Regions from separate parts of the Mesorhizobium sp. 8 genome, predicted to be linked through region 3. Evidence: predicted binding sites of a transcription regulator. Region 3 holds the regulator's gene; each other region holds the start of a gene.
The links. The regulator LexA, encoded in region 3, represses DNA repair genes until DNA is damaged. The targets are predictions, from matches to a motif close to TGTTCNNNNTGTGTTCNG.
Positions count from the first base shown of each region.

Region 1 (5,158 bases), 890 kb from region 3:
TGTTGTAGTCGAAGACCTGCGCCGGCGTGGTCATCGAGGAATAGGTGAAGCGCATCACCTCGGTGTCGTATTCGTAGGAACCGGACAGGCCGAGCGAATACGCTTCCTCGTCGAAGGCGATCATGTGCTCGGCGCCGCTTGAACGGTCGCGCACCACGATGCGTGGCAGGCCGTCCTTGCGCTCCAGCCGCACAAGATGGTCCTTGAAGCCGATGACGGACAGGATCAGGCGACCCGGCTCGTGCGCCACCAGTTCGCGCCAGTTGGCGCGCGCAGGATCATCGACCGGCGCCGTCATGATCTTGAAATCCTCAGCGCCATCGGCGTTGGTCAGGATGAAGAAGACGTCGCCGCCGTCCTCAAGGTCGTATTGCAGGCCGGTTTCGCGTGCCGCCACCAACTTCGGTTCGCTGAACGGATCGTCCGAGCGCAGCAGCCTGTATTCCGACGTCTCGTGATCGTTGATGGCGATCAGGATCCAGCGGTTGTCGCGCGTGCCGCCGACGTTCATGAAGAAGCCGGGGTCCGTTTCCTCATAGACGAGGTGATCGTCCCGCCCGGCGCTGCCCAGTTTGTGGAATAGCAGCTTCGACGGGCGGTGGTTGGCATCGAGCCGCGCATAGAAGAACCCGTCATTGTCCTTCGCCCAGACGCCGGAGCCGCCGCTGTCGGCGACGCTGTCCGTCAGGTCCTGTCCGCTCGCCAGATCGCGCACGCGAAGCGTGAAGAATTCCGAGCCCTTGTCGTCATACGCCCAAAGCAGCCTGGCATGGTCCGACGAGTGGTCGATACCGCCGAGGCGGAAATAGGGCTTGCCGGCCGCTTCCGCATCCCCGTCGAGGAGGATGTGCTCGGTGCCGCCGTCGCGCGGGGTGCGGAAATAACGCGGCTGCTCGCCGCCGAGCTTGAAGGAAGAGCCATAGGCGTAAGGCCCGTCCTTCATCGGCACGGACGAATCGTCTTCCTTGATGCGCCCCTTCATTTCGGAAAACAGCACTTTCTGAAGATCGGCCGTATCGGCCATCATGGCGGATTGATAGGCATTCTCGGCTTCCAGTTGGGCGCGGATTTCCGGATCGAGCAGGGAAGGGTCGCGAAATACGTCCTGCCAGTTGTCCGCGCGCATCCAGGCATAGTCGTCCGTTTGGGTGATACCATGGTGCGTCTGCGAAACCGGACGCTTCTGTGCCTGCGGGGCGGCTGCTTGCGGAAAAACGGACTTGCGGGACATGGCAATTCGCTGTGCTGGTTCGGTTGAGCTTCGAATGAACACGCCTCGGCGCCTTGTTCAAGGCCCGGCGTCGAAGCACAGGGCGAGTGCGACGGATTTCCAGGCATTGCCGGCTGGCGGGATCGGAGGCGGTTGTATTTGGTGACCTGCGCTCTATCACGCTGGTTGAATAAGCCGCCAAGTCGAGACGTGGCGTTATATTAGGGAGCCAAGAACGAATACGCTTAGAAATATTAGCTATACGACCCTGTCTATAATTCTCTAGATCAATTGACTTGTCAGATCATCCGGTTCATGAAAGGGCCGTACTGTGGGTCGTAAGGTCTTTATCCTGCGACATGAAAATAGCCCGACGATGGACGAACGGGCAGAAAAACACACTCACGTTGGGACCCTATAGAGATGGATATCGCCGAAACACCTCCTCGAAACAGCGACATGCTGATCGAACTGACCGCCGACGTCGTGGCGGCCTATGTCAGCAACAATCCCGTTCCGGCGGCAGAATTGCCGAACCTGATCGCCGATGTTCATGCCGCTCTGGGGCGCGTCGGCACCAGCAGCGAGCCGCCGGTGGCCGATAAGCAGAAGCCGGCCGTCAATCCGAAGCGGTCGGTGCATGACGACTATATCGTCTGTCTCGAGGACGGGAAGAAGTTCAAGTCGCTCAAGCGGCACCTCATGACTCATTACGACATGACGCCCGATCAGTATCGCGAGAAGTGGGGCCTGGACCCGAGCTATCCGATGGTGGCCCCCAACTACGCGGCGGCCCGCTCGCAACTGGCCAAGAAGATGGGCCTGGGACGCAAGCGCAAAGGCAGATAGCCGCGCGGTTCCGCTCTGCCCGCTTGTCGGGCCTTGTTATCGATCACGGCGCCTTCGGGCGCCGTTTTCGTTTGCCTGTCCATCTTCTGATCGCGCCATCCGCCCTGTTTCGGCACGAGGCGCTCCTGGCCGGGCGCCCGCACAGCCGATCGAGAACCTGCTTCAGGGCTATGTGCCGATTGAGGTCGTAACCCCAGTGCCGCCGCATCCCTTTCTGCCGTTCGCGCTCGATCAGGCGTTCGATGTGACGGATCAGCCTGGTTCGGCTTTCAGGCGATGCTGCGAAAGTATCGGCGATGTCGATGCCGCACAGCAGGCTGAGCGCCACCCGTTGGCGCGCCTGATCCTCTTCTTCGGTTTTCGTCCTGCCGAAGGCTTTCGCCTCCTCTTCCAGTCGTCCCATGCCCGCCATCCCGTTCAGCCAGGCGTCAACTATCGGAGCGGTAGTGGAAGCGGGGATATCGGCGATGCCGGAATTCCGTGGGAAGAAATAAAGCTTATTTGTAACAAAGGCTTAGAGCGCACCGCGCCGAATAAATGTTCTCTCTATGTTCACATGAAGGCTGTCAGGAAATATAAAGGAACTTATTCCTAATGGAGGAAGTTCCGTGCATTCGACGCCTTCGATCCTTCGTCAAGAGCCGCCGGTTGAAAGGCTTCCCGACCGTGCTGCCCCCGATGGGTTCCATCCGACGTCCAAGCGGCGGGATGAAGTGGCGATCGAGATGTGCGAATGCCTGATCGACATCGCCGCGGCCTTCTTTTCCGTATCCAGCAAGGAACTGCGCAGCGCCGGCCGCAATTCCATGACCGCATCGCGCGTCCGCCAGATTGCCATGTATGTCGCCCATGTGGTGCTCAGGCTGACGCAGGCCGAGGTCGGCCGGGGCTTCGGCCGTGACCGCACCACGGTCGCGCACGCCTGCCAGGTGATCGAGGACATGCGCGACGACCTGGAATTCGACCGCGTCGTGCTGACGCTGGAACGGATCGCGCACGCTGCTTTCCGCAGCCGGCTGGATATCTGAGCCTCGGGACCGTCAATCATGCAGCATGTGACTTCCACGCCGGACGCGGGCCGGCGCGTCTTGCGCTTTCTGTCACTCGGGCCGGCATCGATGCGGCCGGCGGCGAGCGGGACGAAACTGTTGCTCGAGGCCGGCGACCGCGGCGTCATCGCCGTGGCCGGCGATCTCATCGATCTTCTGGCGTCTCGCGGTGTCGTGGTGCGGGCTTCCCACACCGTCGGCCTGTCGGATGAAGGGCATGCCCTTGCCAAGCGGTTGCTGGCCATGCGCTCTGCAGAGCGGCAGCGCGATATCGGCGTCGTGGTTCTTCAAGGAGAGCCGGATGCGCCGGCTGTTCTGGCAAACCTGTCGGAATCGCCGCTGGGCCAACTCGCCCGACGCCGCGCCAAGGACGGCACGCCGTTCCTGACGCCGGAGGAGTACCGGGCCGGCGAGCGGCTGCGTGTCGACTATACGCGTGGCCAGATCATGCCGAGGCTGGGCGCCAACTGGATCGCCAGCGTCTCTTCGGGCAAGCGCGGCGGCGCGGGCGGTATGGCCGACCTGACGGACGCAGCCCTTGCAGCCCGCCAGCGCGTGGAAAAGGCCATAGCCGCGGTCGGACCCGAATTGTCAGGCGTGCTGATCGATGTCTGCTGCTTCCTGAAAGGGCTGGAACTGGTCGAAAGCGAACGCGGCTGGCCTGTCCGCTCTGCCAAGATCGTCCTCAAGACCGCGCTCGCCGCGCTCGCGCGCCACTATTGCCCGCCAAGGCAAACGAGTCGGCCGCAAACCTTGCACTGGGGAACGCCGGACTACCGGCCGACGATCGACTGACGGCGGTTCGTGCTCAGGCGGTCTGTCTGAGTGCTGCTTCCGCGTCGCGCCGGATGCGCTTGACCATGGAGCGCAGGCCGTTGGCGCGCTGCGGTGAAAGATGTTCGTCGAGCCCGAGCGCCTTCAACGTCGCTTCGGCGTCGGTTGACAGGATCTCGCTGGCTTTTCGCCCGGAAAACAGCGCCAGCATGATGGCGACGAGACCGCGCACGATATGGGCGTCGGAATCGCCCTGGAACGTCAGCGGTGGATTGTCGCCGGAGCCAGTCTCCGTCGTCAGCCAGACCTGGCTGACGCAGCCCGGCACCTTGTTGGTCGGTGTCCGCTCGGTCTCGGGGAAGGACGGCAGCGCCTCGCCGAGTTCGATCACATAGCGATAGCGGTCTTCCCAGGCGTCGAGCAGGGAGAAGTCGTCGTGGATCGTCTGGATCGTCGTGGCCATTGCCCGGATATAGTGAGACGGGCGCGCCGCGTCACGGAAAAAGAAAACGCCGCAGGCGCCGAGAGGGGAGGCGGCCTGCGACGGCGCTGCCCTGAAGCCAGGGCCCGCAGCGGAAATTGTCAGTTCTTTGCCGGTACGCTTCCGGTGACGGTTTTCGCGTCCAGCGCGGCCGCCTGCTGGGCGGTATCGTCGTCCAGCATCTCGGCCGCGATCCGCGCCGTTTCCATGGCGCGCACGGTGATCGTGTGCATGGCGGACTTGCCTGTCGCGCAGACGTCGGGCTTGCGCTCGCAGATTGCCGCGATGTCGCCGACGGCGTCGCGGGCGGCGACCAGCGCCTGCAGCGGTCCGACGCTCGGCTGCCCGGCTTCATCCGAGCCCGTGCCCAGCGGCAGCGCCAGAAGCACCAGTGAAAACCAGAATGCGGCCCTGATCAGAAAACCCATGTGACTGCCCTCTCGTCGTGACGGGACGCACGGCTATCGGTGCGGCCTCTTGATTGGTCCCCATGATGACATGGACACACGAAGAGGCGTTTGACCGGCGCGGGACAATTTTCTTCAAATTTTATCGAACCGGGAAACCCCGCCTTTACCCCTTTCTCGCCGATCCTTGCTCAAGGACATCTATTTACTTAAAAGTAACCATATAAAATACTGATTATAATAAGAAAATTACAGAACATGCGGTCGCGCTGTCGCATTGTCGTGGCGGCAACGGGCGAAGGGGCGGCTAACCTGCCATTTACTATGGCGGCAATCGATCGGGCTTTTGCCGATCGCCATGCCGATATTTGCCGGGATGGCCGGGCTC
Region 1 is NZ_CP040914.1:4,748,024-4,753,181, forward strand. Features, by position in the region: gene FGU64_RS22850 (S9 family peptidase) at 1-1,231, opposite strand, end outside; gene FGU64_RS22855 (MucR family transcriptional regulator) at 1,634-2,059, shown strand; gene FGU64_RS22860 (cytoplasmic protein) at 2,103-2,471, opposite strand; gene FGU64_RS22865 (helix-turn-helix domain-containing protein) at 2,773-3,087, shown strand; gene FGU64_RS22870 (DUF6456 domain-containing protein) at 3,106-3,903, shown strand; gene FGU64_RS22875 (SufE family protein) at 3,917-4,345, opposite strand; gene FGU64_RS22880 (DUF5330 domain-containing protein) at 4,465-4,791, opposite strand.
Region 1: the regulator LexA is predicted to act here: its motif matches at 2,598-2,615, upstream of FGU64_RS22860 (cytoplasmic protein).

Region 2 (5,158 bases), 1.5 Mb from region 3:
GACCACCGCATCGCCTTCAAAGTCAAACGCTGTCCGTTGAAAGACGCGTGGACGGACGCCGGCGTCGGCGAAGAAAAACTCGCCACGCTGTGCCGCATCGCCGGCGCCTTCGACCGCGGCCTGTTCGAGGCGACCGGCGTGAGGTTCGACAACGTCACCTGGGTGCCCGGCCACGGCTCCGGCTGCTGCCACATCGCGTTGACAGATCGCGATACGGGAGCGCCGATCAATACGTAAGATAAAACTTATTTATCTTTCGACGCCGCGCGCAGTTCGACGCGTCGGATCTTTCCCGAAATTGTCTTCGGCAGCGCCTCGACGAACTCGATCTCGCGCGGATATTTGTAGGGCGCCGTCTCCCTGCGGCAGAAATCCTGGATATCCTTCACCAGTTCGTCCGAAGGCGTGAATCCCTTGGCGAGCACGACATAGGCCTTGACGATCTCGCCGCGCGTAGCGTCCGGCTTGCCGATCACGGCGCTTTCAGCCACCGCGTCGTGCACCAGCAGCGCGCTTTCCACCTCGAAGGGGCTGATGCGGTAGCCGGCCGAGGAGATCAGGTCGTCCGAGCGGCCGACGAACCACAGATAGCCGTCCCTGTCGCGCCGCGCCGTGTCGCCGGTATAGTACCAGCCGTTGCGGAAGGGTTTCGTGTCGAGCCTGCCGCCGGCCTCGTAATAGCCGTGGAACAGGCCGGGCGGCCACGGATCGGTGACCCTGACGCCGATATGGCCGACCTCCTCGTCGGGCATCCGCTTGCCGTCGTCGTCGACCACGTCGACGTCGAAGCCCGGAACCGGCTTGCCCATCGAGCCGGGGCGCACCTCCTCGCCGGGAAAATTGGCGACGATGTTGATCGTCTCGGTCTGGCCGTAGCCGTCGGCGATCACCGTGCCGGTCGCCTTCTTCCAGATGCGCATGACTTCCGGGTTGAGCGGCTCGCCGGCGCCGAGCGAGCGCCGCAGCGAGGAAAGATCATATTGCGAAAGATCCTGCTGCGCGAACAGGCGGTAGACCGTCGGCGGCGCGCAGAAAGTCGTAACCTTCAGCTTACCGATAAGATTGAGGTGCATTTCGGCGTTGAAGGCTGTCGGGCCGTCATAGAGCACGCAGGGCGTGCCGAGCACCATCTGCGGGAACAATATGCCCCAGGCGGCCTTGGCCCAGCCGGTATCGGTGAGCGACCAGTGCACGTCGGAGGGCCGCAGGTCCTGCCAGAACAGGCCCGTCGCCGCATGCGCCAGCGCATAGCCATGGTCGCGCGGCACCATCTTCGGCATCGAAGTGGTGCCGGAAGTGAAATAGGCCATCATCATGTCGCTGGCATGCGTTGTGGGAAGCGCCGCGCGGTCGAGGACGGGCGAGGCGTCCGCCAGCAACGCCTCCAGCGACAGCCAGCCGTCGCGCTCGCCGCCGACGACGATGAAATGCTTCAGCGTCGGGCAGGCGGCGCGGATGGCGTCGACCTTCTCGCAATGCTCGGGCGCGACGATCGCCAGCGTCGCCCTAGCGTGGTTGGCCCGGTATTCGATGTCGTGGGCGGTCAACAGGTTGGTGCCCGGCATCGACACCACGCCAGCCTTCATGCAGCCGAACAGCACCGTGTACCATTCGGGCACGCGGCCGGCGATGACCACGGCGAAATCGCCCGGCCTGGCGCCCAGCGACCGCAAGGCGTTGGCGAAGCGGTTCGACTGCTCGGCAAACCACGAGAACGGCAGGTGCCGCACCGTCTCGCCGTCGCGCGACACGGCGATGATCGCCGTGCGGTCGTCGCGCGCGGCCCAGTCGTCGATGACGTCGAAGGCGAAATTGAACCCTTCCGGAACGACAGGGTGAAAGTTCCGGCGCGCATCGGCATAGGTCCGGTCGACCGACGAAAAATCCATGGCATTGTCCTCCCAGCGACACCGGCAACCTTTTAGCGCAGCGGACTTTATGCAGCCATGGAACCAAAGGCTAGTGCGGGGACACGGGGCCTTCCGAAGAAGGATCATTGTTCGGCCAAGAGCCAAGCACGTTGTACTTCGTCAGACCCCGCTCACTGTGAATCAGATGGAAACGATCGGCTCGGAAGCGGATCGGCTCGATATCCACAGGGCGAATGGCGCGAGCACTGTAAAATAGCGTCATATGCGGCGTCACCAATTCCCCCACCTTCAACCCCTCCTGACGCAGGCGTCCGAAAAGCATGTTGCCAAGTTCTCGAAGCTCCTTGCTTTCAGCAAGCAAAACCGTCGGTCGCCGATCTGGCCGGAAACCGGGAAAAGTCACGGCACGGTAAAGGACAACCTCGAACGATGGCAGGTCAATACGCTCGGCCGCGCGCGTGACCGCAAAGGACACATAACTCGGAATGCGGATATAGTTTCCTATGCCACACAGGGAGATGTGGAATCTTTTTATCGGAATTCCTTTCGCGAAAATCCCGTTGTCGCGCTTGATCCATTCCCGGCATTGAGCGATCTCCGGTCCGGCCCCGCCATCACCGATGCAGGTAAAGACGTACTCAGGTCGCTTTGGACGGCGAGGGTCCAGAGGCTCGATAAAATCGAAGGCGGATTGATCAGAATCAGACATCGTCGTGCTTCCTTGCGAAAACCGACCCTGTCCCGGTGGTGAATTTAGAACAAACAAGGAACAAAAGTAAAGAGAAAAGCCGATGCCGGCTTCCAACCGCAGAGGGCGCGCACCCTGCCCCCTTGCGGGGAGGGGTTAGGGGTGGGGGTATCGAATGCGGATACCTATCAGAATTGTCGCCCCTGACGCGTGACCAGCGGCGCTACCGTTCCCCTCAATCGTTGAAGAACCGGCCTTCCTTCACTTCTGCTACGTGGCCGGCGCGGATGGCGAAGTCGCCGAAGCGTTCGCCCGGCTTCCGGTTGTGCGCGAAATCGCCGATCACCTTGCTCAGGTGATCGAGGATCGCCGGCTCGGCGACGTTCTCCAGCACCATCTTGTTGAGCCGCTGGCCGTGGAAGCCGCCGCCGAGATAGAGGTTGTACTTGCCCGGCGCGCGCCCCGTCAGCGCGATCTCGGCGATGTAGGGCCGCGCGCAGCCGTTCGGGCAGCCGGTCATGCGGATGGTGATCGGCTCTTGCGAAAGCCCGTGCTCAGCCAGGATCGTGTCGATCTTGGTAACCAGCGAGGGCAGGTAGCGCTCGCTCTCGGCCATGGCGAGCCCGCAGGTCGGAAACGCCACGCAGGCCATGGAATTGAGGCGAAGCCCGCTGGCATTGTTCAGCGTGTCGAGCCTGTATTGTTTCAGCAGCGCCTCGATCGCCGGCCGGTCGCCCGGCTCGATATCGGCGATGATGAGGTTCTGGTTCGGCGTGACGCGGAACATGCCCTTGTGCACTTGCGCAATCGCCCGCAGCCCGTCGAACAGCGCGAGATCAGGAAAATTGCTGACGCGGCCGTTCTGGATGAACAGCGTATAGTGCTCGCGCCCGTCCTCGCCGCGCTGCCAGCCGATCGGATCGCCGTTGGAGGTGAAATTGTAGGGTTTCGCCGGCTCCAGCGCAAAACCCAGCCGGGCTTCGATCTCGCTCTTGATGAAATCGAGGCCCTTGTCGTCCACCGTATATTTGAAGCGAGCGCGGCTGCGCTCGACGCGGTCGCCATAGTCGCGCTGCACCGTCATAACGGCGTCGCAGGTCTCGATAACCTTGTCCTTCGCAATGTAGCCGATGACGCTGGCGAGCCTGGGATAGGTCTTCGGCGCGTTGTCCGTGCGGCCCATGCCGCCGCCGATGGCGACGTTGAAGCCTTTCAGTTCCTTGCCTTCGGTGACGGCGATGAAGCCGAGATCCTGCGCATAGACGTCGATGTCGTTGATCGGCGGGATGACGAAGCCGATCTTGAATTTTCGCGGCATGTAGGTCTTGCCGTAGAGCGGCTCTTCCGGCTCGCCGGTCGATGCCGCGCGCTCCTCGCCGTACCAGATCTCGCGATAGGCGCCGGTCTTGGGGATGGCGTGGTCGCTTGCCGCCTTGGCCAGCGCGTAGACCTCGGCGTGCAGGGCCGACAGTTGCGGGTTGATCGAGGCCATGACGCCACGCGCATCGTCGCCGCAGGCCGCCTTGGTGTCGAGCAGCACGTCGTGCAGGCCCTGCATGAGAGCACGCAGGTTCTTCTTGTGCACGTAGTGGAACTGGAAGGTCTGGCGGGTCGTCAGCCGCAACGTGTTGTTGGCGTAGGCGCGGCCGAGCGCGTCGAGCTTCAGCCACTGGCTGGACGACAACACGCCGCCCGGCAGGCGCACGCGCGCCATGAAGCGATAGGCCGGCTCCAGCTTCTGGCGGCGGCGCTCGTCGCGAATGTCGCGGTCGTCCTGCTGGTAGACGCCGTGGAACTTCATCAGCTTGATGTCGTCGCCCGGCACGGCCGCCGTCAGTTCCACTTCCAGCCCGGCGGCGATGGTGCCGCGCAGCTGGTCGCTGTTGGCCTTCATCGTCTCGTCGGGGCTGAGCTTCTCCAGCGGCTGCGAGATGTCGCGGCTGCGGTCGACTTCAATCGTGGTCACGGGCTTTGTCTCAATAAACGTCGATCTGGTAGCGGTGGGAGGCTTGCAGCGCGCCGATGTATTCTGCGGCCGCCTCCCGGCTTTTCGCGCCCTGCTCGGCGACAACGGCGACGAGCGCCTTCTGCACGTCCGGCGCCAGCTTGGCACCGTCGCCGCAGACATAGATGTGCGCGCCGTCCTCAAGCCAGGCATAGACCTCGCGCGCCTCGGCGGCGATGCGGTGCTGGACGTAGACCTTTTCAGCGCCGTCGCGCGAGAAGGCGACGTTCATGCGCGTCAGCACCTCGTCCTTGAGGAAGCCCTGCCATTCGGTCTGGTAGAGGAAATCGCTGTCGAAGTTGCGCTCGCCGAAGAACAGCCAGGATTTGCCGGCGGCACCGCGCGCCTCGCGCTCCTGCAGGAAGGCGCGGTAGGGCGCGACGCCGGTGCCGGCGCCGATCATGATGATCGGCACGTCGTCGCCCGGCAGGCGGAAATGCGGATTGGCCTGCACATAGACCGGCAGCTCGGCGTCGAGGTCGCAACGGTCGGCGAGATGGCCCGAGGCGACGCCGCTGCGCGCCATGCCGTTCAAGTCATAGCGCACGGTGCTGACCGTCAGGTGCACTTCGTCCGGCGCGAGACCCTGGCTGG
Region 2 is NZ_CP040914.1:2,356,104-2,361,261, forward strand. Features, by position in the region: gene FGU64_RS11375 (L-2-amino-thiazoline-4-carboxylic acid hydrolase) at 1-237, shown strand, start outside; gene FGU64_RS11380 (AMP-binding protein) at 246-1,889, opposite strand; gene FGU64_RS11385 (2'-5' RNA ligase family protein) at 1,960-2,580, opposite strand; gene FGU64_RS11390 (NADPH-dependent assimilatory sulfite reductase hemoprotein subunit) at 2,795-4,525, opposite strand; gene FGU64_RS11395 (assimilatory sulfite reductase (NADPH) flavoprotein subunit) at 4,536-5,158, opposite strand, start outside.
Region 2: the regulator LexA is predicted to act here: its motif matches at 2,626-2,643, upstream of FGU64_RS11385 (2'-5' RNA ligase family protein).

Region 3 (5,158 bases):
CGCAACATCCGTCGTGCCGGGCTGGATTTCCGCGAAGGCGACCTGCTTCTGGAAAAAGGGCGCTTGCTCGATCCGGCGGCACTGTCGCTCGCCGCATCCGCCAACCACCCGCGTCTTGAGGTGGTGCGCCGCCCGCTGGTCGCCATCATCGCCACCGGCGACGAACTGGTGGCACCCGGAGACGCCCTCGGCCCCGACCAGATCATCTCCTCCAATGCCTATGGCGTCGCCGCCGCCGCCGCTTCGGTGGGCGCTACGGCGCTCGACCTCGGCATCGCCGCCGACCGCAAGGAGGCCATCGCGGCGCTGGTCCGACAAGCCGTCGCGGCGGGCGCCGACGTCATCGTCACGCTGGGCGGTGCTTCCGTCGGCGACCACGATCTCGTCCACGACGTGCTGACCGGCGAAGGCATGACGCTGGATTTCTGGAAGATCGCCATGCGCCCCGGCAAGCCGCTGATGTTCGGCCGCATGGGCGCCATCCGCTGCATCGGCCTGCCCGGCAATCCGGTCGCCAGCCTGGTGTGCTCGCAGCTTTTCGTAAAACCACTTCTGGCGAAGCTCGGCGGCCGTCCCTTCGCGCAAGATATCCGAATCGCCCACCTCGGCGCCGCGATGCGGGAGAACGACCGCCGCGAGGACTATGTCAGGGCGGTCGTGCGCGAGGACGACGGGCGTCTTGTTGCCACGCCCTTCGGCATCCAGGATTCCTCGATGCTGCGCAAGCTGGCCGACGCCAACGGCCTGATCGTGCGCGCGCCGCATGCGCCGGCCGCCGCCGAGGGTGACGCCTGCCCGGTGCTGATGCTGCGCTGAACAAATCGTCAAGGCATTCATGAAACTTTAAACGGTTGCGGAACACAACTGGAACAGATAGTGTTTGTTCCGGGTTTGTTTTCCGATTCTGTTTCGAGCGCCTGGGGGTCCGCCATGCTGACACGCAAGCAACACGAGCTTCTCCTGTTCATCCATGAAAGGCTGAAGGAGAGCGGCATCCCGCCGTCCTTCGACGAGATGAAGGAAGCGCTGGACCTTGCCTCCAAGTCCGGTATCCACCGGCTCATTACGGCGCTGGAGGAGCGCGGCTTCATCCGCCGGCTGCGGAATCGGGCGCGTGCGCTGGAAGTGCTGCGGCTGCCCGATTCCATCGCGCCGGGCCTCAACGCGGCGAGGAAGTTTTCGCCGGGCGTCATCCAGGGCGGCCTCGGGCAAGGCGGTCCGGGCGCCGGACGACCCGCCAGGGAAGCGCAGCGCCTGCATGCCGCCGGCAATGACGACGCCGGTTCGGCAGTGTCGATCCCCGTCATGGGCCGGATCGCGGCCGGCGTGCCGATCGCCGCGATCGAACACAGGACTCATTCCATCACCGTCCCCCCCGAGATGATTTCCGGCGGCGAGCACTACGCGCTCGAGGTGAAGGGCGATTCGATGATCGAGGCCGGCATTTTCGACGGCGACACCGTCATCATCAAGAACGCCAATACGGCGACGCCGGGCGAGATCGTCGTGGCCATCGTCGACGACGAGGAGGCGACGCTGAAGCGCTTCCGTCGCAAGGGCGCCTCGATCGCGCTGGAGGCCGCCAACCCGGCCTACGAAACCCGTATCTTCGGCCCTGACCGTGTTTCGGTGCGCGGCAAGCTGGTCGGCCTGATCCGGCGGTATTGAGGGAGCAGCGGCACCGACGCCGTCATCCCGGCCGTGAGCCTGTCCTCCGCCGCTGCTGTTTCTTGTTGCCGGTCTTGCGCTGATACGGCATCAGTCCCCTCGCCTCGCGCGAAAAGGCGCGTTGGGCATGCCATGGGCGATAGTTTTCCTCGACGGCGAAACCGACCTGCGGCGGCCGGTCGGCCGCGACCGGATCGAACGTAATGGCCGCGCTGCCGGAGCGCGCCAGGTCGCTGGCGGTGACGACCGCAACGGGTAGCTTCCGACAGGGATTTTTCGCGGTCGCGTCGGCGATGACGATCAGCGCCGCATAGGCGCAGGCCGGCCGCGCGTCGTCGGCGTTCTGCGCCCACACGACGATAGCGCCGGACGTGTGGCGGGCGACACAGAGCTTGCCCGCGCACAGGAACGGCGTTCCGGACGGCAGATCGAGCGCGGCGTCGGTGGTGACGAAGCGCATGTCCTTGCCTTTGAGCGCCTCGGGTTTCACCAGCGTCTCGGCGTCGAGCGCGCGCCGCCAGTTGTCTGAGGTGAATTCGTTCGGCCGCGCCCGGTTGATGGCGAGTTCGCCGCCGCCGATGGGCAGCGCCACCAGCCGCGCATCCTCGGAAACCAGCACGTCCGGTGTCCTGACTTGATGGATCGTCACCAGCCCGGCCAGCGCAAAGGGCAGCGCCGCCAGCCTGAGCCACGTCGTCGTCATGGTGGCGATCACCAGCGCAACGGTGACCAGCAAGACCGACTGGACAGACACCAGCCCGACGGCGTCGAGCGGCGAGCGCTCGGCGATCCAGCCGGAAATCGCGATCATCGCCGCCAGCCCCTTGCCCATGACGTAGAGAAACGGCCAGTCCGCTCCGAACGGCATGGCTAGCGCGGCAAACACGGCGAACGGCATCACCAGCACCGAGACGATCGGCATCACGGCCAGGTTGGCGAAAAGGCTGAGCGGCGACACGCGCTGGAAATGCCACATGGCATAGAGGGTCGTGGCACTGCCGGCGACGATGGACGTCACCGCCAGGGCGGCGGTCGCGGCCACCATCCGGTGCACGACGGCGCCCGGCCATGAACGGTTCGGCGGCGGCGTCCGGTCGCCGCGCGCTGCACGCCTGTCGCTCCAGCCGGCATAGGCGCCGACAAGGGCCGCGGTGGCGGCGAAAGACATCTGGAAGCTCGGCCCGACCACCTCGTGCGGCGACACGACGATGACGGCGATCGCCGAGATCGCGAGGTTGCGCATGGTGAGCGCCGCCCGGTCGAACAGCACAGCCGTCAGCATCACCGCCAGCATGATGAAGCTGCGCTCGGCGGCAACCACCACGCCTGAGATGAACAGATAGGCCGCAATGGCGAACAAGGCCGCGCCCGCCGCATATTTCTTCACCGGGCGGCGCGAGGAAAAATTCGGAAACAGCGCGAAGGCGCCGCGCAACAGGGCCATCACCGTGCCGGCCACCAGCGCCATGTGCAGGCCGGAAATCGAAATGATGTGGTAGATGCCGGTCTTGCGCATCGCCTCGTTGATGGATTCGGGGATGCCGGCGCGCACACCCACCATGAGCGCGGCGGCGATCTCGCCCTCCGGTCCGCCGATGGCGGCGCGGATGCGCTCGGCGATGGCATCGCGCGCGCGTTCCACCATCCCCGGCAGGTGCGCGGCGAGCGATGCCGGCACCGCTTTCTCCAGCTTCGGGTTGGTGAGGAAGAAACCGCTGGCGCCGATGCCGGCGAAATAGCTTTCGAAGGAAAAGTCGTAGCTGTCCGGCCGCACAGGTCCGGTCGGCGGCAACAGCCGGACGAAGCCGCTCACCGTATCGCCGGCCACCAGCCCGGCAGGCACGGCGCGCGCCGAAAGGCGCACGCGCGCCGGCTGGTAGCGCAGCGTCGGGCGCCGGGTGGAGAGGACATCGAGGGTGAGACGCATCCGCCCGCTGGCCATGGCGTCGATGGCGACGACGCGGCCCGTCAGCCGTGTCGACACCTCTGCGCCGAGCATCTGGGTCGAGGCGCGCCAGGTCTCGACCTTCGCGCACAACACCCCCAGCGCCACCAGCAGCGCGGCCGCCAGCGCCAGTTGCAGGCGGGGACGCGGGCGCGCCAGCAGCACCGCCACGACAAGGGCAACGGCGCAGGCGATCGGCTGGACAAAGCCGGGCTCGGCGGCGAGCGAGAAGTAAAAGATCGCGCCGCCGGAGAGGAACACCGGCACCAGCAGGAAGGCAACGCCACGATCGAGTTCCGTCGCGGCCGCTGCCGCCAAACCGGCAACCGCGCCACGCGGCGAGGGAATGCGCGCCAACCGGCGAGCCTGTCGCCGGATGGACGGCAAGCGGACAGATGGCATCCGCCATGGCGAAACCGGGAGCTCTCCCGCCCCCTGATCGCCAACCGCAGGCCGATCTGCCGTGGCTTCGTCACCAACTATAGAGCGCCACAGTGCGGCATCCGGTTTCACCGGATTGTCGGATCGGCCGGGAAAAGCTGATTCCAAAGCAGGATCGCCGCCGGCTGACAGGTGCGCAGCCGGCGATGCAAACAGCGCCCGTTCATTGACGCCGTCCGTTTCGCCTCTCCCGCGCTCCGTTCCCCGGTCCCGCCCGGCCATCGGCCCTGCCCCTTGCGCCGTGGACCTCCTATGCTACATGAACGCGCGGCGCGGGAAAGTCCGGCGCCGCATCCGCACAAAGCCCGAGCTTTCTCCATGTCCGACACGGTCGTCACCCGCTTCGCCCCCTCGCCCACCGGCTTCCTGCACATAGGCGGCGCGCGCACGGCGCTGTTCAACTGGCTCTATGCCCGCCACACCGGCGGCAAGATGCTTTTGCGCATCGAGGACACCGACCGCGAGCGCTCGACCGAGGCGGCGACCGCCGCCATCCTCGATGGCCTGAGCTGGCTCGGCCTGACATGGGACGGCGACGCCGTTTCCCAGTTCCAGCGCGCCGCGCGTCACCGCGAGGTCGCCGAGGAGCTGGTCCGCGCCGGCAAGGCCTACTACGCCTACGAGACGCCGGAGGAATTGACGGCGATGCGCGAGGCGGCGCGGGCACAGGGCCTGCCGCCCCGCTACAACGGCCAGTGGCGCGACCGCGACCCGGCAGACGCACCGAAGGGCGTGCCGGGTGCGGTACGCATCAAGGCGCCGCGCGAGGGCGAGACCGTGGTGCACGACCTCGTGCAGGGCGAGGTGCGCTTCCCCAACAAGGACCTCGACGATCTCATCATCCTGCGCTCGGACGGCGTGCCGACCTACATGCACGCCGTCGTGGTGGATGACCACGACATGGGCGTCACCCACATCATCCGCGGCGACGACCATCTCACCAACGCCGCGCGCCAGACCGCCATCTACGAGGCGATGGGCTGGGCGGTGCCGAAGATGGCGCATATCCCGCTCATCCACGGCGCCGATGGCGCCAAGCTCTCCAAGCGCCACGGGGCACTCGGCGTCGAGGCCTATCGCGCCATGGGCTACCTGCCGGAAGCG
Region 3 is NZ_CP040914.1:827,310-832,467, forward strand. Features, by position in the region: gene glp (gephyrin-like molybdotransferase Glp) at 1-816, shown strand, start outside; gene lexA (transcriptional repressor LexA) at 931-1,668, shown strand; gene FGU64_RS03845 (ComEC/Rec2 family competence protein) at 1,691-4,276, opposite strand; gene gltX (glutamate--tRNA ligase) at 4,373-5,158, shown strand, end outside.

Region 4 (5,158 bases), 690 kb from region 3:
GGGGCACACGATAGCACGGGATCCATCGTCAACTTGTCAGCAGCGTTTCGGTTGCCGGCATGACAGCAGCCAAGCCGCGTGAGATGATCGCCCCATGGACGACGAACGCATCCGCGAACTTTTCGACGGGCTGGGGCCGGTCTCGATCCGCCGCATGTTCAGCGGCAAGGGCATCTACCACAACGGCGTCATCTTCGCGCTGATCTTGCGTGGCGAGCTGATGCTGAAGGGCGACGACGAGATCGCCGCCGAATACGAGGCGGCTGGCGGCCGGCACTGGACCTACCTCAACAAGCGCCACGGCCGCGAGGTCGCCATGCCCTACTGGACCGCGCCCGAAAGCGCGCTGGACGACCCCGACGAGATGGCGCTATGGGCACGCAAGGCCTACCAGGCGGGACTGCGGAGCGAGAAGTAGGGCCGGTTCACCGTGCGTCCTTCGAGGCTCGCTCCGCTCGCACCTCAGGATGAGGGAAGTGGTGCAATGGTCGCCAGGCAAAGATTGGTGTACTCCCTCCCGCTGAGATTCGCCTAAGACGGTTCTTCAGTGAGAATTGGCCAAAACGGTCCTCATCCTGAGGTGCGAGCGGAGTGAGCCTCGAAGGACGCACGGCAAACCCTACAGCGCCTTCGCCACCCGTGCCGCGACCCGCGCATTGTTTTCCACCAGCGCGATGTTGGTCTTCAGGCTGCGGCCGCCGGTGAGTTGGAGGATTTTCCCCAGCAAGAACGGCGTCACCGCCTTGCCGACGATCTTCTGCGCCTCGGCCGCTTTCTGCGCCGCTTCGATGTAGCCGGCCATTTCGGCGGCCGGGATTTCGTGGTCTTCCGGCACCGGGTTGGCGACCAGCATGCCGCCTTCCAGCCCGAGCGCCCGTCGGACATTGAACAACGCGGCGATCTTTTCGGGCGAATCGAGCACCAGCGGCGCGCGGAACGGCGACTGCCGGGACCAGAAGGCCGGCATCACCTCGCAACCGTTGCCGATCACCGGCACGCCGCGCGTCTCCAGCACCTCCAGCGTCTTTTCGATGTCGAGGATGGCTTTGGCGCCGGCGGAGACGACGATGACGGGCGTGCGCGCCAGTTCGTCGAGATCGGCCGAGATGTCGAAGCTCGTTTCCGCCCCCTTGTGCACCCCGCCGATGCCGCCGGTGGCGAACACCTTGATGCCGGTGAGCGCGGCGCAAATCATGGTGGCCGCGACCGTGGTGCCGCCGGTGCGCCCTTCGGCCACCGCGAAGGCGAGGTCGGCGCGCGAAAGCTTCATGGCGTCGACCGTCATGGCCAGCGATTCGCGCTCGCCGTCCGACAGGCCGATCTTGATGCGGCCGTTGACGACGGCGATGGTGGCCGGCACGGCACCCTCTTCGATGATGATCTTTTCCACGTCCGCCGCCATCGCACCGTTGTCGGGGTAGGGCATGCCATGGGTGATGATGGTCGATTCCAGCGCCACCACCGGACGCTTGGCGGCAAGGGCTTCCGCCACCGGCGGGTGGATGTCGAGGAAGGGACGGGCGCTCTCAAGCATGGTGAAATCTCCAGTGGCGGGCACGGCGGCGCCGGCTTCGCTTGTCCAGCCTCATGCCATTTCCTGCGGTTCGGGCACAAGGGCCAGCGCTGCGGCAAAGTCCGCCGCCGTGAAATCCGGCACCGCATGCGGGCTTTCGATGGCTAGTAGCGCCGCCGCAGCGCCTTCGCGCAGCGCCTTCCGCAAGGCCTGCCCGCCGAGCACGGCCGCGACCGTGGTGCCGGCCAGCGCATCGCCCGCGCCGGTCACGTCGGCAACATGGCGCGGGGCGGGCGGCACAATGGTGAAGGCGCCTTTCGCGTCGAAGCCGATCAGCGGCCCGTCGCCGGCGCTGATGACCCCACCGGGGAGGCCGAGGGCACGCAATCCGGCCACGAGATCCGCCGCCGGCGCTTCCTTCTGCAATCCGGTCAGGGCTGCAGCCTCGCGACGGTTCATGAACAGCAGCGTCAGCCGGTCGAGAACCGGTTTCAGCCGCACCGCCTTGGCCGGCGAAATGGCGATGGCGAAGACCGGCTGGCCGCCGGCCGGCGGTACCAGCCGCTCAAGCGCGGCTTCCGGCAGGTTGGCGTCGAGGAACAGCGCATCCGCCGTTGCCGCCGCCTCGCGCAGCTTGGCGCGCCGCACCTGCTTGGGGAAGGCGAGATCGTAAAGCCCCATGTCGGCAAAGCCGACGACCAGTTCGCCTTCGGCGTCGAGGATGGCCGTATAGCTCGGCGTCGTGCGGTCGAGGAAAACGGCCGACAGGTCCTCGATGCCGGCTTCGGCGATGGCGCGCGCCACCGTTTCGGCGGCTGCGTCGCCGCCGCGCAGCGACCCCAGCGAGGCGGACGCGCCGCGCCGCACCGCCGTGCGCAGCGCGTTGAAGACGCCGCCGCCGACGTCCTCGCGCATCGTGCCGGGGTTGGAGGCGGCGGCTATATAGGTGCCGCTCACCTGGCCGCGCCGGTCAATATGCGCGCCGCCGACGGCGAGGATATGCGGCGCGCGCGTCATGCCGGGCACCGGTCCCGCCCAGCGGCGATCATGGCGCCAAAGCCGAATCGCCCCTGGCCGGAACGGCCGTCGTACCCTGCGCGGCATATGGATACATTCGAAGTAGAATAGGTAAAACAAAAAAAGAACAAAATAGAATCATCCTTTTTTATCAAATATATACGACCCTTGCCAAAATGGAACAAAAGCGGTACATATTCGCAGGGTCCACCGGGCTCTCCGGCCTTCATTGACGACCAAGGGGTGATGTATCATGGCTCAGAACAGTTTGCGGCTTGTAGAGGATAAATCGGTGGACAAATCAAAGGCGCTGGACGCCGCTCTCTCGCAGATCGAGCGCGCCTTCGGCAAGGGCTCGATCATGCGCCTGGGCGCCAACGAGCAGGCGGTCGAGATCGAGACGGTGCCGACCGGTTCGCTGGGGCTGGACATTGCGCTCGGCGTCGGCGGCTTGCCGCGCGGGCGTATCGTCGAGATCTACGGGCCGGAAAGCTCGGGCAAGACGACGCTGGCCCTGCATACGGTGGCCGAAGCGCAGAAGAAGGGCGGCATCTGCGCCTTCGTCGACGCCGAACACGCGCTCGACCCCGTCTATGCCCGCAAGCTCGGCGTCGATCTGGAGAACCTCCTGATCTCGCAGCCCGACACCGGCGAGCAGGCGCTGGAGATCTGCGACACACTGGTGCGTTCCGGTGCCGTCGACGTGCTGGTGGTGGATTCCGTAGCGGCACTCACGCCGCGCGCCGAAATCGAGGGCGAGATGGGCGACGCGCTCCCGGGCTTGCAGGCCCGCCTGATGAGCCAGGCGCTGCGCAAGCTCACCGCCTCCATCTCGCGCTCCAACACCATGGTCATCTTCATCAACCAGATCCGCATGAAGATCGGCGTCATGTTCGGTTCGCCCGAGACGACCACTGGCGGCAACGCGCTGAAATTCTACGCCTCGGTGCGTCTCGACATCCGCCGCATCGGCTCGGTCAAGGACCGCGACGAGGTCGTCGGCAACCAGACCCGCGTCAAGGTGGTCAAGAACAAGCTGGCGCCGCCCTTCAAGGTTGTCGAGTTCGACATCATGTATGGCGAGGGCGTGTCGAAGACGGGCGAGCTGATCGACCTCGGCGTCAAGGCCGGCGTGGTGGAGAAGTCCGGCGCCTGGTTCTCCTACAACTCCCAGCGTCTCGGCCAGGGGCGCGAGAACGCCAAACTGTTCCTGCGCGACAATCCCGAGCTTGCCCGCGAGGTCGAGATGGCGCTGCGCCAGAATGCCGGCCTGATCGCGGAAAAATTCCTCGAGAACGGCGGCGAGGGTGACCTGCCCGACGAAGCCGCCGAGATGTAGGCTTGGCTCCTTTCCTCGCCCCCACGAAGTGGGGGAGAGGTGGCTCGGGCGAAGCCCGAGACGGAGAGGGGGCTGCTGCCATTTAAAGATAACTTGGACCGCCGACCATGGGCCGGCGGTTTTGCCGTTTTCCGGCTCCGCCTTTTCTGGACAGCGCCATGAGCCGCCGTTAAGAGAGGGCGTTTCGCCGGGCCGGCCGGCATTTCCTGCAAGGACAGACGAATGAGTGGCGTCAACGATATCCGGTCGACCTTCCTCGATTATTTCAGGAAGAACGGGCACGAGGTCGTGGCGTCCAGTCCGCTCGTGCCGCGCAACGACCCCACCCTCATGTTCACCAATGCCGGCATGGTGCAATTTAAGAACGTCTTCACCGGGCTGGAGAAGCGTCCCTATTCGCGCGCGACGACCTCGCAGAAATGCGTGCGCGCCGGCGGCAAGCACAACGACCTCGACAATGTCGGCTACACCGCGCGCCATCTCACCTATTTCGAGATGCTCGGCAACTTTTCCTTCGGTGACTACTTCAAGGAACGCGCCATCGAGCTTGCCTGGAATCTGATCACCAGGGATTTCGGCCTGCCGAAGGACAAGCTGCTGGTCACCGTCTACCACACCGACGACGAGGCGGCTTCGCTGTGGAAGAAGATCGCCGGCTTTTCGGAAGACCGCATCATCCGCATCCCCACCTCTGACAATTTCTGGGCGATGGGCGATACCGGCCCCTGTGGCCCGTGCTCGGAGATTTTCATCGATCGCGGCGAGCACATCTGGGGCGGCCCGCCCGGTAGCCCGGAAGAGGACGGCGACCGTTTCCTGGAATTCTGGAACCTCGTCTTCATGCAGTACGAGCAGGTGACGAAGGATCAGCGCACTGACCTGCCGCGCCCGTCCATCGACACCGGCATGGGACTGGAGCGTATGGCTTCCATCCTGCAGGGCGTAGAAAGCGTCTTCGAGACGGACCTGTTCCGCCACCTGATCGAGGCCACCGCCTCGGCGCTCGGCAAAGGTCCGGACGCCGAGAACACCGCGTCGTTCCGCGTCATCGCCGACCACCTGCGCTCGTCCGCCTTCCTCATCGCCGACGGTGTTTTGCCGTCCAACGAGGGCAGGGGCTACGTCCTGCGCCGCATCATGCGCCGCGCCATGCGCCACGGCCAGCTGCTGGGCGCGGCCGAGCCGCTGATGTTCAAGCTGGTGCCGGCGCTGGTGCGCGAGATGGGCCAGGCCTATCCGGAACTCATACGCGGCGAGGCGTTGATCACCGAGACGTTGAAGCTGGAAGA
Region 4 is NZ_CP040914.1:134,361-139,518, forward strand. Features, by position in the region: gene FGU64_RS00675 (TfoX/Sxy family protein) at 95-418, shown strand; gene FGU64_RS00680 (pseudouridine-5'-phosphate glycosidase) at 620-1,534, opposite strand; gene FGU64_RS00685 (carbohydrate kinase family protein) at 1,586-2,530, opposite strand; gene recA (recombinase RecA) at 2,784-3,869, shown strand; gene alaS (alanine--tRNA ligase) at 4,092-5,158, shown strand, end outside.
Region 4: the regulator LexA is predicted to act here: its motif matches at 2,643-2,660, upstream of recA (recombinase RecA).